DNA from 4 places in the Aeromonas enterica genome. Region 2 is predicted to be linked to each of the others. Evidence: riboswitches for the same ligand, from Rfam matches in the RefSeq annotation. Region 2 holds a riboswitch; each other region holds the start of a gene.

Region 1 (4,338 bases), 120 kb from region 2:
TTCAGACTGATATGAAGTTCCATATCGTCATTGACAACATTCGAAATAATAAAACGCTCACCTGACACCTTATAATATTGTCCATTGTTGATGATTCCCAAATCATCGGTCATGGCACCATGCACGGACATGGATATATGAGACAGTGACTCACTCACTGGTCCTTTAATCTGACAGCCACTGATTTTTAGTGTGCCATGGCGTTGCTGTTGCCAGGGAATGCTGTGCAGTTCATCCAGATCACCGAGTGTGCAAGCTGATTCAGCCAAACCATCCGTCAGTTCATTCGCATTAGCAGGGCTTGCCATCATCACAACCTGCAGCACCACTGGCACCATCATTGACATCTTCATGATCAAGGTCCGGTGAGAGGAAAAAGATGTGTGAGGTTGTAGTGGTTTTCACCACCACAACCCTTGTCACACGTTAAGGCAGACGATTACTCGTAGGAGAGAGTAAAGTTGGTAACCGCAGTGAAAGCACCGGCAATCAGCGGGTTAGTAGTCTGGTCGGCATAGCCTTTCAACACGGCACTGAAGGGCAGTTCGTTGTCGCCATTTACCAGATTGAAGGCAGTTGTAGGTTCGCCCAATACAATCGCATCGCCACCCGGAGCAGTCATCTTGATGCCGGCACCAGCAGCTTGACCACCACCGATAACCAACAGGCTCTGGTCAACAGGATCCTTGGAACCACTGAAGGTCACTTTGACGGCATCTTCCTCAGGGGTAATTTCGCAGTTCAGCAGCTTGATGCTAAACGGCTTGGAGTTGGACTCCCCACCGTTAACCAGCTCTTTGGTGCTGATCTGGCCCATTTCAACGACTTGATCAGCAGACTCAGAGGCTACGGAGCAAGGCGCATTGATGATCTCGCCATTAAAAGTAACTTTGCCTGAACCAGCGCCGCCGGCAGCAAGAGCAGAGCCGCACAGCATTACAGAACCAACACCCATGGCAACCAGAACTTTATTAACTTTCATTTGTGTATACCTACATTAACGCGTGTTGTTATGCGGCATCATCTAAACCAAGCTGGAGTCATGGTTTTCGATGATGCCGCAATATTATCACACAGCAACTACCAGTAAGCCGACCTCTCACCAACAACTCGATGAGAAATGACCACAGATAGATTTATCTGTGCATGTTAAAAGCAAAAGTTGCCAAGGGATAGTTCCCGCTACCCCCTATCTCCTGCATCTGTGCTCATTGACATGCCTACATATTCATGTGCACAGAAAGCTTGGTTCAGCTTTTGCTTTTCGATAAATTAGCGATATATACGATGCACATCAAATACATTTTGATTTTTAAAGATTGCAAAATAAACACACTAAAATCAATAACTTACCGCAAATAAAAACATTAACAAACAATAGTAGCCAACTATTGAATATATATATCACTTATATGACAACACTAGCCAACACAACCTGAGTGAATTTCAATAAATCACCATCAGATATGAAGGAGATATCATTTCCCCATCAGCTACCGTTCCTATAGCTCGTATGGAGTCTATAGATAACGGATGACATATATGAGTAAAATGTGTAGCCATTCCATGCGCTGGGAAAATAACAAATCTATTAATGTGAAATGCACCTCCACGCTGACCATATTTTCACCATCCAAAGATTTATTCCACATCATTAATAATAAACTAAAAGAGAACATCGTGACTGTATCTCGATACGAATACGAATGACTGCTGCTATTTGTAAGCTATATCTCAAATTTTTTGTCGATTGATTTCTCGATGCAGGAGGTTATCATCTAAACATAGAGTAAAGGGCAAACCGGTCGAAAGGTCGGGACGCAAAGCCACCGGTCTAAGGGTTTAAATACCTAAGACAGCGAAGCTGCCATCTGAGAAGAGTGATGTCATAACCTGTATGCCATTCTCTTTGATTGCGTTGCCCTTTTCGTACAACGACCTGTAACGAAAAGGACATAAACATGAACACTTCCAATACTCCCGCTGGCTTTCTCCACCACAGTACCATCCGCTTTGCTTCTTCTGCCGCCACCGCTGTGCTGCTTGGCGTAGCGCTACTGCCCGCGACAGCATCAGCTCAAGATGGCAGCGTGGCCTTTATCGGGACCATCTACGAATCACCGTGTGATTTTTCTGACCATAGCGTGACCTGTTATTCCGGCACTCAACACCAGATCATGGATTTGGCCAGCCTGCAGCAAGCTGGCAGTCTCAACGCCATCAGCAGCACCTTGAGTTACAGGCTGTCGGAGAGCAGCAGCAACACGGCTATCGTGACGGTGAGCTACCTCTAGCACGATCCAGATTGCGCTCACGCCCGGAGTTGCCTGCAACCACGGGGCTTGCGCCCTATATCGGCAACAAGCAGACAAATAGCCAGAGACGAGAGGTGGGCAATCCAAGCACCTGATCCCCTGTTTGGCGGATGGGTGCTTGCCAGTCTCACCCTTTCTCGTTGGCTTTTGGCTCCATCATTCCCCCTGTGACAGGGCCCAATCCCTCTACTATCTTCGGCCCGTATCGCAGCTGGCCCTCTCCTTGCTACCTGTGTCTCACATCCGCAGTTCCGACGCACGGATAAATCTTCAAGTGAAAAACCCATCAAACTCATGTACCCAGGCTTATATCCCCCCCAAATGGTGGATGAGTCCTTGCTATCACTGCAGCCCCCAATGAGGCTGACTTTGTTATCATCCAAGCTAAATAAATGATTTATATGGCCTGACTGGTGAGTTGATACCCCTTTGGAACTTAGTACATTGCCCGCGACAACCACGCAGACATAAAACCAAAGGGATAAAAATGAACTATCTGGGTACCAGGTTACTGCTCTTGGCAGTGCCGGGCATGCTTGCCACTTCGGCGCTGGCCAATTACACCCCCACAGACTGGCAACAATACCGGTTGAACGGCGAGTCGAGCCGTCAGCTGGCTGATCGCGTCACCGAAGTGACCTATGAGCTCAGCGCACGCAATGGCGATGCCCCCTATCAGCAACTGCGTGTCTATCGCCGTTTCGACTGGAGCGAGGCCAATCTGACCGTGCTGGCAGAACAGCAATGCGGCGAGCCGCAACTCAGGATCGAGCAGGGCTGGCAGATCCGTTACCTCAGCTGCGAGCAGGTGGTGCCGGTAGGCAAGGCCATCCCGGCCAGCAGCTATGACTTTGGCTACGGTCTGAAACAGGGTCGCTGGGAACCGCTGACGGGCACCCCGACCGCCCCGCGTCAGGACCGCCTGCCGCTGGCCGAACGCATCATCCTGAGTCACAACGAGCAGGAGCTGGATCGCTGCGAGCTCAATGCACAGGGCCGCTGCGCCGAGCCGGTTTGGCAATATCAACCGCAAAACTGGCAACAACTGAGCGTGCTGGAAGAGACCCCCAACGAGCGGGACGGCCGCCTCGAGCATATCTTCTTCCGCCTGCAGCCCATGGCGGGCAGTCAGGCTGCCAGCCAGGTGAGCGAGATCCATGTCTGGCGTCAATACAGCTGGCAACTGGACGAGGCCAAGACCCAGCAAGAGTGCGACGAGCCCCAAATCCGCCAGGAGGGGGACAAGACCATCAGCTATCGGATTTGCCGCCAGACCCTGCCCGCCGGCAGCGAGGTACAGGTGGTACTGAAAGACACCGGCTATCAATACCCGGTCGGTGGCAGCGAATGGCAGACCCTGCCGGAGACCGACGAGTGGCAAGAGAGTCGGGTGCTCAATCGCCCCATAGTGCTGGCCAGCAAGGAGGAGCAGCTCGACTGCCGCCGCGCCGATGGCCGCGCCTGCTCGGCACCGGATCTGCCTGACACCGAACTGCTGGATGCCGATGCGGCAAAACTGGTTGCGGATGTCAGCGGCCAGAACAGCCCGGCATGGCAGGCCAACTATGGTCACGACGATGCCAAGTTGATGGCCGTCGTACGCGGGATCCGTTCCCTGCTTGCCGCCAACCAGCCGACCCATCCGGCCATGGACAAGCTGCTCTACTACGTCCGTGCACACAACTACCACGGTGGTATCCGCCAAGAGAGTGATCCGGCCGCCCGCGCACTGGCCGAGGCAATGATAGATCTGCTCAACCACCCGCTACTGCTGAGCAGCGAACCCCAGGATCAAGCCGGCACTGTGCTGGAAGCCTGGAGTGTGGCTGCACAGGGCCAACTGGGCCAAACCGCCTTCCGGCAGAGTGCCGCGCCCATGCTGCCGCAGATCAGCCAGGCATTCGGCTATGCGGTCCAGCATGCCAGCGAGCTAAATGGCCACAAGCCCTGGGCTGATGGCCTGTTCGAATTGCTCAATCTCGTCGATCAAAGCGCATCCTATGGTCAGCTGGCCGATTTTTCC
Region 2 (4,338 bases):
GCCGGATCCAGGCCCTCGCCACCACCCTGCCCGCCGCCCAGGCCCAGGCCGAAGCCAAGGCCATGCTCAACAGCATGCGCTTCGATGGCGACAACTATCTGTTCGTGATCGATGAGACCCGCCACGTGGTGGTGCACCCCACCAAACCTGAACTGGTCGGCCAGCAGATGGGGGAGAGCGGCACGGCAACCGCCGGAGCCCACTGGCAACACATGGTGGACCTCGGCAAGGGGGGGCGGCATGGCCGGCTGGAATATCAATGGATTACCCCTACGGGTGAGGCGGCCCAGAAGATGTCGCTGGTGGCGGGCTACCAGCCCTGGGGCTGGATCCTGGGATCCGGGGTGCTGCTGCAGGACATCGAGGCCACCATCTGGTCCCAGTACCAGCTGATGGGGGGCGCCACCCTGCTGGTGATCCTGCTGATGGGGCTGCTGGGGTTTGCCATCAGCCGCTCCATCGTCAATCCGCTGGCCGAGATCAAGCGCGCCATGCAGCAGGTAGCGGCCGGGGATCTGGTAGTCAGCATACCGATACACGGCAAGGATGAGCTGGGGGTCGTCGCCACCTGCACCAACCAGGGACTCGACGCCATTCGTCGCGCCCTGCTGGAGGCAAGCCAGGGTGCCCGCAACGTGGCGGATGCCGCCCTGCGCATCGCCGCCTCCGCCGAGCAGACCAACCAGGCGGTCAACAGCCAGCGGGATCAGCTGGCCCAGCTCGCCACCGCCATGAACGAGATGAGCGCGACCATCTCGGATGTGGCGGGCCACGCGGAAAATACCGCCCGTGATACCCAGGATGCTACCAACGAGGCCGGGCTTGGCAACCGGGACGTGCATGCCAGCGTGCATGGCATCCAGGCGTTGGCCACCGAGGTGGAGCAGGCCACACTGCAGGTCAATCAGCTCAAGGAGGGGGTGATGCAGATAAGCGAGGTGACCGCCGTCATCAGCGCCATCTCGGAGCAGACCAATCTGCTGGCCCTCAACGCCGCCATCGAGGCGGCACGCGCCGGCGAGCAGGGACGCGGGTTTGCGGTGGTGGCCGACGAGGTGCGTCAACTGGCCAGCCGCACCCGCCAGTCCACCGAGGAGATCCAGAGCACCATAGCCCAGCTGCAGCAACGGGCGGTGACCGCCGCCAGCGCCATGGACGCCAGCCGCAAGCTGGCGGAGAGCAGCGTCAGCCAGTCGGAGAAGGCGGGGCAGGATCTCTCTCTCATCGTCAACCATATCCAGCACGTCAGCGACATGGCGACCCAGATAGCCACCGCCGCCGAGCAGCAGAGCATGGTGGCCGAGGACATGAACCGCAACGTCAGCGGCATCAACGATTCGGCGCTGGAGATGTCCCAGTCCGCCTCGCAACTGGCTCAGGAGAGCGAGTTGCTGGCCGGCCTCTCCCGCAGCCTGGACGAGCGACTGGCGGTGTTCAAACTCGGCAATGCCATCGACCAGCAACTGGAACAGCGGTTGGCACCGCTGCATCAGCAGGCACGTCAGGCCGAACGTCCCCGCGCTCGCCACTGATCCGTCCTGCCCTGTCGCAGGCAATCCCCTGCCAGTCCGGCTGACAGGGGATTTTTTCATTGATAAAAAATGCCTTACTTTTGCATCTTATCGACATAATTGTCGGCACTCCGTACAGCAAGATTATTAAATATACATTTAAAAACATTACGTTAAGTGTTTTCTCTACTCCGATGAGGCCAAGCTGCAAACATTTATACTTAATTATTCAAGAAAAAATAGTCATGATACTGTCGTCGCCAAACGCGACACCATGATCGTTTATATAGTCATTTGGCAAACTGGTTGAAAAGCCAGGACGCAAAGCTTCCGGTCTAAAGACACGTCGTCCAGGATAGCGGGGTTGCCACACGCAAGTGTGTATCGGGGAACGCCCCAGCCAACTGACTGCCCATATCTGTCGAACAGAGGAATGTATGGCAGCAAAAATCCAACTCAATCACCTCGTCGCAGCGCTGGCGCTGCTGACCAGCGGCAGCGTGCTCGCTCACGGCTACATCACCCAGCCGGCCAGCCGCAACTACCAGTGCAACACGGGCGACAATAGCCAGTGTGGTGCGGTGCAATGGGAACCCCAGAGCGTGGAAGGCCCCTCCGGCTTCCCGCAGACCGGCCCCCAGGATGGCCAGATCGCCTCGGCTGGCAGTAGCCGCTGGAGAGAGCTGAACGTCCAGACCAGCGATCGCTGGGCCCGCAAGGAAGTGCAGGCCGGCCCCTTCGCCATCAGCTGGACCTTCACCGCCAACCACGTCACTCGCAACTGGCGTTACTACCTCACCAAACAGGACTGGAATCCGAACCAGCCGCTGACCCGCACCGCCTTCGATCTCACCCCCTTCTGCGTGGTGGATGGCAACATGGTACAACCGCCCAAGCAGGTCACTCATCAGTGCACACTGCCAGAGCGCACCGGTTATCAGCTGATCCTGGGTGTGTGGGAAGTGGGTGACACCAACAACAGCTTCTACAACCTGATCGACGCCAACTTCAAGGGCGGCACCCAGCCACCGCTGAGCTGGAGCCAGGGCGGTACCATCTACCCTTCCACCGATCTGGCGGCCGGTGACAAGGCCAGAACCCTGGTATTCGACGCCAATGGCGTGCGCCCCGATCTGCAGACCGAGCTGACCATCACCACCACGGAGCAGGGTCAGAAGAACAACTGGGCCCATGCCCTGGCCAGCAAGATCAATGCAGAGCAGAGCCAGATCCGCGCCGGTCAGCAGAATGCCGACGGTCAGTTCAACCCCGTCTACGGCCAGAACCCCGTCTATCTCAAGGCAGGCAGCGCGCTGGAGCGGGTCGAAATCCAGCTCGAACAGCTGCAACCGCCGGTGGGCAACGACATCAGCGTGAGCGGTCTGGAGAGCGAGTACCTGCTCGACAACGGCAAACTGACCCTCGACTTCACCGTCACGGCGCAAGGGGATCTCACCGTCACCAACACCCTGTATGACCACGGTGGTGTGGCTAAAGGCCAATCCTCTGCCGACATCAAGGACAGCAGCCAGAGCTTCACCATGCCGCTCACCGGGCTCAGCGCCGGCCACCACCAGCTGGTGATCGAGGCCAAGCCGAAGGCCGGTGGCGAAGCCCTGCAGCAGACGCTGGATCTGATGCTCAAGGATCCGTCCGGTGGTGACTACCAGTTCACCTTCCCGGAAGGACTCAAGTCCTACACGGATGGCACCAGGGTGCTGCAACCCAAGAATGGCAAGATCTACCAGTGCAAGCCCTTCCCCTACCGCGGCTGGTGCAGCCAATGGTCGGCCAGTGCCACCCAGTATGAACCCGGGGTCGGTACCAATTGGCAAGACGCCTGGATTGCGCTGAACTGAGCCAGTTCTAAAAGTTGAAACGCCATAACTAAAACGGGGAGCCACTGGCTCCCCGTTTTAGTTGGTGTCACCAGACTCAGATCTGGAAGTCGAGGGCGGGCTCGCCACCCATGGCGCGGGCCTGAATGTCTGCCAGCGCCAGCTCGGGGTTGCAGAGCTGGATGAACTGCCAGGCGAAGTTGTGCTGGAACTGCCCCTGCTTGAGACCGATCCAGGCGGTGTGGGGCGCAAACAGCCGGCTGCCATCAAGCTGCACCAGCCCCTTGTCGCGCTGGGTGTCGAACGCCATGTCCGCCAGTATGCCGACCCCCATCTCCAGTTCAACATAGGTCTTGATGACGTCGGAATCCTGCGCGGTCAGCAGGATCTGTGGCGCGATGCCCGCCTCGGCAAACGCCTCGTCCACCCGCGCCCGCCCGGTCAGCCCGGCCTGATAGGTGATGATGGGCCAGTGGGCCAGCGCCGCCAGCGTCAGATCCCGCTCGGCGGTGAGCGGATGCTGCTCCGGTACCACAATGTTGTGATGCCAGCGGTAGTAGGGAAACGCCACCACCCCTTCACTCTTGTCGAGCTGCTCGCTGCTGATGCCGATATCCACCTCGCCGGTCTGCACCAGCCGCACTATCTCCTCCGGGCTGCCCTGACGCAGCTCCAGCTGCACCAGCGGGAACTGCTCGCGAAACGCCTTCACTACCCGTGGCAGGGCATAGCGCGCCTGGGTGTGAGTGGTCGCCACCAGCAGCCGGCCCGACTCGCGGTTGGCGAAGGTGCTGGCCAGTTTGCGGATGTTGTTGGCGTCGCTCAGGATGCGCTCGGCGATCACCAGCAGCTCCTTGCCCGGCTCGGTCATGCCAAGCAGCCGCTTGCCATAGCGGATGAACAACTCGATCCCCAGCTCCTCTTCCAACTCGCGAATATGGCGGCTGACCCCGGACTGGGAGGTAAACAGGGCATTGGCGACCTCGGTC
Region 3 (4,338 bases), on a different contig from region 2:
GGCGATGCCGCGGTAGTCGATGACCCCCTTCTCCCAGATCCCTTCCGCTTCGCTACCCGCAATCGGGCCTGTGGCGGTGCCGGTGAAGGGGTTGTTGCCCTGATACCCGCTGACGCCGGTCCAGCCACGGCCATACATGGCCGCGCCCACCACGACTTTGCCTGGATCCACGCCCTGGCCCAGCAGCGCCTTGACCCCCTTGTCGGTGGTGTACTTGGTGTTCGGATCCCAGCTCGACTCGTAGAGCGCGGTCTGGTGGCCCAACCCGGTATTGGTCCAGGCGCCGTTGAAGTCGTAGCTCATCAGGAAGATGTGATTCATGTATTGCTGGGCGGCGCGATAGTCCACCTTGGCAATCTTGTCACCGCCGGCGCTGATGGCGGAGGTGAGTTCGTAAGTGCGGCCCGTCTCTGCGCTCAGCTCGTCGAGCATGGCGCGCAACTCCTTCATCAGCAGCACATAAGTCTCGCCATCGGAGGCGCTGCCCAGGTTGGGGTTGGCCCCCAGGCCGCCCGGGAATTCCCAGTCGATATCCACCCCGTCGAAGAATTTCCAGGTCTGCAGGTACTCCTTCACCGAGGCGACGAAGGTGTCACGCTTGGCCTTGTCACCGAAGAAGAAGAAGGGGTCCGAGAGGGTCCAGCCACCGATGGAGGGGAGAATTTTCAGGTCCGGATAGGCCTTCTTGAGCGCCATCAGGTTGCCGAAGTTGCCCTTGTAGGGCTCGTCATAGGCGGTGAGATTGCCCTGCCCCATCTGGATGGCGGCCCAGGGATCGTGGATGGAGACCTTGAAGTCTTCACGCCCGGCACAGGAGCGTTGCAGCGCCTCGAAACTGCCGGAGATCTCTTTGAGGCTGTCGTTGATGCCGTTGCCCCCGCAGATGGGAGTAAAACCGTAGAGGATGTGGGTCAGGTTCTGGGCCGGGACCTTGTCCACGGTGAACTTGCGACCATAGACGCCCCACTCCACATAGTAGGCCCCCACCACCTTGCCGGACTTGTTGGCGTAAGGCTTGTTGTTCTCCTGCAGCGGCGCCTTGAGCGGCACCAGGTGGCTGCCGTCGGTGTCGGCCACCAGGATCTCTTTTTTGTCCGAGAGGGTGCAACCATCGGCATTGCACAGGGCCACCTGCATCTGGTAGCGGCCCCCCTTGGTCACCTTGAAGTTGGCAGTGCCGGCTGCGGAGGCTGCGCCTGACCACACCTCCTTGCCATCGAGCAGCACCTTGGCGGTCTGGCCGACATCCCCGGACCAGAGGTTCCAGCTCACGCTGACCGGTGCGCCATCGGCGTGTACCTTGACCAGCTTGTTGTAGGCGGTGGCGGCTTGATCCACTTCGACGATGGCGAACTTGGTTTCGCCCCAGCCTATGGTGGGTTTGCCGGGAGCGGCAGCGAAGGCGGAGGAGGCACACAGACCCCCGACCAACAACGCCAGTACGGAGGGTTTTGGACTTAACATAGTTGAATATCCTTATTTCGTTCTTGGAATAAATAACGAAAAAGGCAACGCCAACCTGACAGGTAACGCAGACAACATCGCGCCATGGCTTGGCCCATGGACGAAACAACCTGTGGTGGCCCCGCTGTCTTAGGTACTGCTGACCCTTAGACCGGAAGCTTTGCGTCCCGGACTTTCGTCCGGTTTGCCTTTTGCACAACTTGATTTGCGACAAAAATAATCGCGACCTGACTATAAGGGAGGGCAAGGAGGAAGGGCAAACCCGGGATCGGCTATTAACAAGCCGCTTTTTACCGAAAACAAGCCTCAAACGAGAAGAAAAAGCACCTTATCTCGTCAGAAAGTGCTGATCTTGCCGTCTGAGGAGACGAGATTAAAAATCAGACGAATTACTTGTTTCGTGATCATCATCAAGTTTGGCTGGCCGTAATACGCTGTTCATCAATGCTCGTAACTTGAGCGGTTTGACCGGCTTGCTGATGTAGCCGTAGCCGTGCTCGCGGATCTGCGCCTGCAACTCGCTCTTGCGATCCGCACTGATGATGATGCCGCCGATGTCGTTGCCATGGGCGAGGCGCAGCATGTGCAGTGCCTGCAAGCCTGTCTTGCCGTCATCCAGGTGGTAATCGGAGAGCACCAGCTGCGGCAGGAAGCCACCAGCGATGAGATCCTCCGCCTGAACCAGGCTCTGGGCACAGACGACCTCGCAACCCCAGCGCCCCAGCAGGGAGTGCATGGCGATGAGAATGTCGCTCTCGTTGTCGATGCAGAGCACCCGGATCCCCTCCAGCTGGCTGTCCCGCAGTGCGGGAGCCGCCACCTGCGTCGTTGCAACAGGACGGGTCGCCAGGTTGAGGGTGATGGCAAACACGGATCCCGCCCCCGGCCAACTGCGCAGTGTCAGGTTGTGGCCCAGCACCAGAGCGATGCCGCGGGCAATGGCGAGCCCCAGCCCCAACCCCTGCTCCTTGGCGGTGCGGGAGTGATCGAGGCGGGAGAACTCGTCGAAAATAGCCTCCTGCTTGTCGGCCGGGATGCCGGGGCCGTTGTCCCACACCTCGATGCGCACCTTGTCCCCCAGCCGGCGGCAACCGAGCAGCACACGGCCGCCCGGGTTGTAGCGAAACGCATTGGTGAGGAAGTTTTGCAACACCCGCCGCAACAGGCGCACGTCGCTGTAGACCGCGAGCCTGCTCTCCACCACTGAGAACTGGACCCCTCCTGCCTGCGCCAGCACCCCGAACTCCGCCTTGAGGTTGTCGAACACGTCGTGCAGGGCGAAATCCAGCTTCTTGGCCTTGAATTTGCCCGCCTCCAACCGCGAGATGTCGAGCAGATCCGTGATGAGATCCTCGGTCGCCCCCAGCGCATCGTCGATGTGACGGGCGATGCGGGCCGTCTCATCCCGGGGCGGCAGCATCTCCAGCAGAGAAGAGGTAAACAGCTTGGCCGCATTGAGGGGCTGGGTCAGATCGTGGCTCACCGCCGCCAGGAAGCGGCTCTTGGAGTGGTTGGCTCGCTCCACCTGCTGGTTTACCAGCAACAGCTGGCGGTTGAGCTCGGAGAGCTCGTGGGTACGCTCGGCCACCCGCGCCTCCAGATGTTCGTTGGCCTCGCGCAGCACCCGTTCGGCGTCGCGAAACGGGGTGATGTCAGTAAAGGTCATCACGAAGCCGCCCGCCGGCATGGGGTTGCCCTGCATCTCGATCACCCGGCCATCGGGCCTCTCCCGCGCCGAGATGTGGGGGCTGCCGCGCAGCATGAAGGCGACCCGCCGCGCCACATGGGCCTCGATATCGCCCGGACCGCACAGCCCCTGCTCGGCGTTGTAACGGATGATCTCCTCGATGGCGCGCCCCATCTGGATGAGGCCGGGCGGGTAGTGAAACAGCTCTATGTAGCGCCGGTTCCAGGCCACCAGCTTGAGCTCCCGGTCCACCACCGAGATCCCCTGCCCCATGTGTTCGATGGCCCCCTGCAGCAGGCCGCGGTTGAAGCGAAACACGTCTGAGGCCTCGTCCACTATGGTGGCGATCTCTTCGAGCTGCATGTTGCGCCCCTGCAGGGCCGAGGCCAGCACCAGGCGGGCGGACGAGGTGCCGAACACCCCGGCCAGCAGCCGCTCGGTGTGGGCAATCAGCTCGGCGGAGGCCTGCATCTGGGGCGCCAGGGTGCCGCCCCGCTCACCGGCGAAGCGACCGAAGGCGCGCTTGACCCGACTCGAGCCGACGAAGCGGGCCGCCAGCATCTCCAGCTCCTTGACCGAGACCCGCGCCTGATAGAGCGCCGTGGTGTCGCGGCTCGGCTTGCCGACGAAGTTGGCCGCCTGCAGCCGCTCGCTCACCGCCGCCTGCGACAGCAGGGAGCCCGCCACATAGCCGATGAGGTTGAGCAACAGACTCAGGAAGATGCACCAGGCCCCCAGGCTGAGATCGCGAAACGCCGGCCAGTCCGGCGGTGCCAGCAGGGCCGCCAGCGGCGAGCCGGCCAGCAGGCCGCTCTCCGCCAGCAGGGTGGCGAACCAGAGGCTGACCCCGAGGGCGAGACCGAGGTAGACCCCCTTGCGATTGCCGTGCCGCCAGTAGAGGCCGAGCAGCAGCGCCGGCGCGAACTGGGCCACCGCGCCGAACGACAGGTAGCCGATGCGCGACAGGCTGGTGAGATCCCCGAGCCAGAGGTAGAGCCCCCAGGCCGCTAGCAGGATCAGCAGGATGGCGCCGCGGCGCACCTGCAGCAGCAGGCGCACTAGCCGCTCGTCGCGCCCCTGCTGCCAGAAGCGGCGCAGCAGCACAGGCAGCACCAGATCGTTGCTGACCATGATGGCCAGCGCGATGGTGCAGACGATCACCATGCCGGTGGCCGCCGAGGTGCCGC
Region 4 (4,338 bases), on a different contig from region 2:
GCCGTCCGCTCGATTTCTCCGTCTTCCCCACCGTGTTGCTGGTGGCAACCCTGATGCGGTTGTCGCTCAACGTTGCCTCTACTCGCGTCGTCTTGTTGCACGGTCACGAGGGGCATGAGGCTGCCGGTAAGGTCATTCAGGCCTTTGGGGAAGTGGTCATCGGCGGTAACTATGTCGTCGGTTTGGTGGTCTTCGTAATCCTGATGATCATTAACTTCGTGGTGATCACCAAAGGTGGAGAGCGGATATCCGAGGTATCTGCTCGCTTCACTCTGGATGCGATGCCTGGTAAACAGATGGCGATTGATGCCGATCTCAACGCCGGTACCATGGATCAGTATCAGGCCCGCGCGCGGCGTGACGAGATTGCCAGAGAGGCTGATTTTTACGGTGCGATGGACGGGGCGTCCAAGTTCGTGCGAGGGGATGCCATCGCCGGTTTGCTGGTGTTGATCATCAATCTGGTCGGTGGCTTGGCGATCGGTATATTCCAGCACTCGCTACCGGTTGCGGAAGCGTTCCAGAGTTATGCACTGCTCACCATAGGTGATGGTCTGGTCGCCCAGATCCCTTCTTTGCTGATGTCTACCGCTGCGGCCATCATAGTGACTCGGGTCAGCGATGAAGGCGAGATGTCGGATCAAGTGGGTCAGCAGATCCTGGCATCGCCGCGGGTTATCTACACCGCCGCTGCCATCATGTTGATCCTGGGTCTGGTGCCAGGTATGCCCATGCTGGCTTTTCTCAGCTTTGCCGCCGTGCTGGCATGGGCAGGTTGGAGTGTCAGCAAGCGTCGGGTCAATGATCCTGATCTCGATGCAGCCCAGGAGCTGACGCGCCAGATGGTGCAGTCCGAGCCACAGGGACTGGAGTGGCAGGACCTGCCTCCTGTCGATGCGGTCGCCATTGAGCTGGGCTATCGGCTGGTGCCCTTGGCAGAAGCGGACAAGGGAGCCGAACTGCTTGCCCGGGTACGGGGTATTCGCAAAACCCTGTCCGAGCAATATGGCTTCCTGCTGCCCGAGATCCGGGTGCGTGACAACTTGCAGTTGCAACCCGATCAATACCGGATCAAGTTGTCCGGTGTGGCACTTGCGGCTGGTAACGTCGACTGTCAGCGACTGATGGCGATTAGCAGCGGGGAGACATATGGTGCCCTGGATGGTGAGCTGACGCAGGATCCAGCCTATGGCATGAATGCAGTCTGGATCTCGCCGGAGAACAAGGCTAAGGCCTTGAACCTGGGTTATTCCGTAGTCGATTCCGCAACAGTTATCGCCACTCATGCCAGCAAATTGTTGAGAGAGCAGCTTGATTCTCTATTTGGCCATGATGAAGTAGGCAAGTTGGGCCAATATCTGGCTACCCAGTCACCCCGTCTGGCAGAAGAACTTAATCTGGCGCTGACTCAAATGCAGCAACTGAGGGTTTTCCGACAGTTGCTCAAGGAGCAGATCAGCCTCACCGATATTCGAACCATTGCCACCACCTTGCTGGATGCAAGCGAGCTGACCAAGGATCCTGTCTTGCTGGCGTCCGATGTCCGGTGTGCCTTGAAACGCCAGATTATCAGACAGGCGATTGGGTCGCGCGATATTTTAGCCGCGTTTACCTTGGAGGATCGTCTTGAGCAGACGCTGTTGGCTGCAATGACCCAATCCCAGCAACAGGGAAAAATTCAGCTGGACAGCTTCCCGGTTGATCCTCAGCTGCTGGCGCAGTTGCAGCAAAATATGCCATTGGTGAAAGAGCAGTTGCAACAGCAAGGTCATGCTCCGGTATTGGTTGTCATGCCTCAGCTCAGGCCCTTGATGGCAAGATATGCTCGTTCCTTTTCAAAAGGTCTCAAAGTGCTTTCTTATAATGAAATACCAGAAGATCTGAGGGTGGAAGTTATTGGGACTCTGGGCTGAAACTGAACTGCCATGTTGTGAACAGATGGGAAGGTTATATTCCGCATATCTACTTGAATTGTCATTGGAAGCCGCTATGATGTGACGGTTTTTGACGCACAAGATGTTAAAAGCATATAACAAATATAACAATTCACATGTGTCACACAGCTATCACTGGAGAAGTGGAGTTGTCTTGTCCCACTATGGACAGTCGCATGATAAAGGCAAACTGAACTGAAAAGTCAGGACGCAAAGCCTCCGGTCTTATAGCAGCAATGCTAATGATAGCGGGGTTACCAAGGCTATTGTTACTGCCTTGATACCATTCTTTGTATAAATGAGACGCCCGTTAGAGGCGCCATTTTCTGTATGGTGCGTTTTTATTTTTGACACATCAGTTCTGTTGATTGGTTTGTCCACCATCACGGGTTCGGGTTCATATGCTTTCGGATATTTCTATCAAGAAAAACTCAAGATCGATTGGTATTGAGTCAGCACCTCATTTGTTATTGGTTAGACCAGTGTTTTCAAATGGAAATGATATTGAGGGGAGGTTGTTGGCGCAGGGGTACGCTGTTTCCTGTGTTGATTCGATCAATAAGTCTAAATTAATTCTCGCCAATAACTCAGTTGCTCTGGTCTTGCTCGATATGGATCTCATGACCGAGGCTGGTCCTCAATTAGTGCATGAATTCTGCGGTGTCGATTGCATTATTCTGGTTAATGAACAGCAGGCTTATCTTGCGGCAGAAGCCATGCGGGCGGGGGCGATTGACTACATCATCAAACCCTTTGGCTATCAACAAATGCTCGATGCGGTGAAGGGGGCGTTGCGTCTGCGCCAAACCATTCCCAATCTGATCGCTACCTCTACCATGAGCCTGCAGGTACTGCAACTTGCTCGTCGTGCAGCCAAAACGTCTGCCACCATCCTCATTGGTGGTGAGTCGGGAACGGGTAAGGAGCGACTGGCTCGCTATATCCACGACATGTCCAACCGTGCCGGCAAACCTTTTATCGCCATCAACTGCGCTGCAATTCCTGAATCCATGCTCGAATCTATCTTATTTGGCCATAACAAGGGGGCATTCACCGGGGCGACAGGTACACAACCGGGGAAATTTGAGCTGGCACAGGGTGGGACGTTGCTACTTGATGAGATTTCTGAGTTGCCATTGTCGCTGCAGGCCAAGCTGCTGCGTGTTTTGCAAGAGAAGGAAGTCGAGCGGCTCGGCAGTCACCAAACCATCGCACTGGATGTCCGGATTATTGCTGCCAGCAACAAAGATATACGGACGCTTGTTGCCGTGGGCCAGTTTCGGGAAGATCTGTTTTATCGTCTCGACGTGCTTCCCATGAGTTGGCCAGCGCTACGGGAGCGCCCAGATGACATACTGCCATTGGCCGAATATTTCATCGAGCGACATGCTCCTCAGCAAGGCTATCGTCTGAGTGAAAGCGCCCGTCAGCAGCTGTTGGCGTATGGCTGGCCTGGCAATGTCCGGGAGCTGGATAACGTCATGCAGCGTTCATTAATCATGGCTCGCGGATTGCATATTCAAGCAGTCGATTTGATGCTGCCCACTTACACCATTGAATCCGACAATGCGTTACCGGAAGCGTTTTCCGCCCCGGAAGGGCTTAGCGAGACGCGTCGGTATGCCGAATTTCAATTTGTACTAGAGACCCTGCGCCGCTTTCGCGGCCATCGGACCCGCACGGCAGAGGCCCTTGGTATGACGACCCGGGCACTGAGATACAAGCTGGCGGCCATGCGTGAGCAGGGCATAGATATTGAGCAGCAGCTTCAAAACTAAGGGATAACCGAGTGAAGATTGAAATGATGTCATCACAGGTGACGCTCTTGCAGCAGATGCAGGAGATGCAGCGAGTCGCCAACCAAACCCCTTCCATCGAATTAAATGATGCATCGAATGTGTCATTCACCGATGCCATGCGCGATGTCGTCGGGCGAGTCAACGAGCAGCAAAATACCGCCTCAAAACTGATGACCGCTGTCGATGCGGGTCAGAGCGATGACTTGGTGGGGGCCATGGTGGCCAGCCAGAAAGCCGGTCTCAGTTTTTCCGCCCTGATGCAGGTGCGAAACAAGCTGATGACAGGCTTTGACGACATTATGCGCATGCCACTCTGAGGTAAGTGATGACTGAACTGGTAACGTCCCCGCAAGGGGCTTCGGATTCCTTCAGAACACGAGTCCAGGAAGGGTTGCGCAACTGGCGTAGCCTTTCTCGAGACAACAAATCCATTCTGACAATCGCACTATTGGCGGCCATTGTGGCTGGCACGATCGTCGTGATCCTGTGGACCTCCAGCAAAAATTACGTGCCCCTGTATGGCAAGCAGGAGCTTTACGATACCGCCAACATCATGGAGATGCTGGAGAAGGAGCAAGTGCCATTCCGTTTGGAAAAGAGCACGG

The links. Region 2 has a riboswitch for cyclic di-GMP ahead of gbpA (N-acetylglucosamine-binding protein GbpA). Riboswitches for the same ligand answer to the same signal wherever they lie in the genome.
Region 1: linked by a shared signal. The riboswitch ahead of ACW5XD_RS05375 (fimbrial protein) and the one ahead of gbpA (N-acetylglucosamine-binding protein GbpA) in region 2 are both predicted to bind cyclic di-GMP.
Region 3: linked by a shared signal. The riboswitch ahead of ACW5XD_RS09980 (glycosyl hydrolase family 18 protein) and the one ahead of gbpA (N-acetylglucosamine-binding protein GbpA) in region 2 are both predicted to bind cyclic di-GMP.
Region 4: linked by a shared signal. The riboswitch ahead of lafK (lateral flagellar response regulator transcription factor LafK) and the one ahead of gbpA (N-acetylglucosamine-binding protein GbpA) in region 2 are both predicted to bind cyclic di-GMP.

The regions. Positions count from the first base shown of each region.
Region 1 is NZ_JBSTYL010000003.1:274,863-279,200, forward strand. It holds gene ACW5XD_RS05365 (hypothetical protein) at 1-341, opposite strand, end outside; gene ACW5XD_RS05370 (fimbrial protein) at 440-982, opposite strand; cyclic di-GMP riboswitch class I at 1,786-1,872, shown strand; gene ACW5XD_RS05375 (fimbrial protein) at 1,914-2,294, shown strand; gene ACW5XD_RS05380 (collagenase) at 2,803-4,338, shown strand, end outside.
Region 2 is NZ_JBSTYL010000003.1:156,434-160,771, forward strand. It holds gene ACW5XD_RS04800 (methyl-accepting chemotaxis protein) at 1-1,532, shown strand, start outside; cyclic di-GMP riboswitch class I at 1,798-1,883, shown strand; gene gbpA (N-acetylglucosamine-binding protein GbpA) at 1,949-3,370, shown strand; gene cbl (HTH-type transcriptional regulator Cbl) at 3,447-4,338, opposite strand, start outside.
Region 3 is NZ_JBSTYL010000007.1:90,424-94,761, reverse strand. It holds gene ACW5XD_RS09980 (glycosyl hydrolase family 18 protein) at 1-1,464, opposite strand, end outside; cyclic di-GMP riboswitch class I at 1,576-1,663, opposite strand; gene ACW5XD_RS09975 (hybrid sensor histidine kinase/response regulator) at 1,838-4,338, opposite strand, start outside.
Region 4 is NZ_JBSTYL010000008.1:44,528-48,865, forward strand. It holds gene lfhA (lateral flagellar biosynthesis protein LfhA) at 1-1,913, shown strand, start outside; cyclic di-GMP riboswitch class I at 2,109-2,196, shown strand; gene lafK (lateral flagellar response regulator transcription factor LafK) at 2,336-3,712, shown strand; gene lfiE (lateral flagellar hook-basal body complex protein LfiE) at 3,724-4,050, shown strand; gene fliFL (lateral flagellar M-ring protein FliFL) at 4,068-4,338, shown strand, end outside.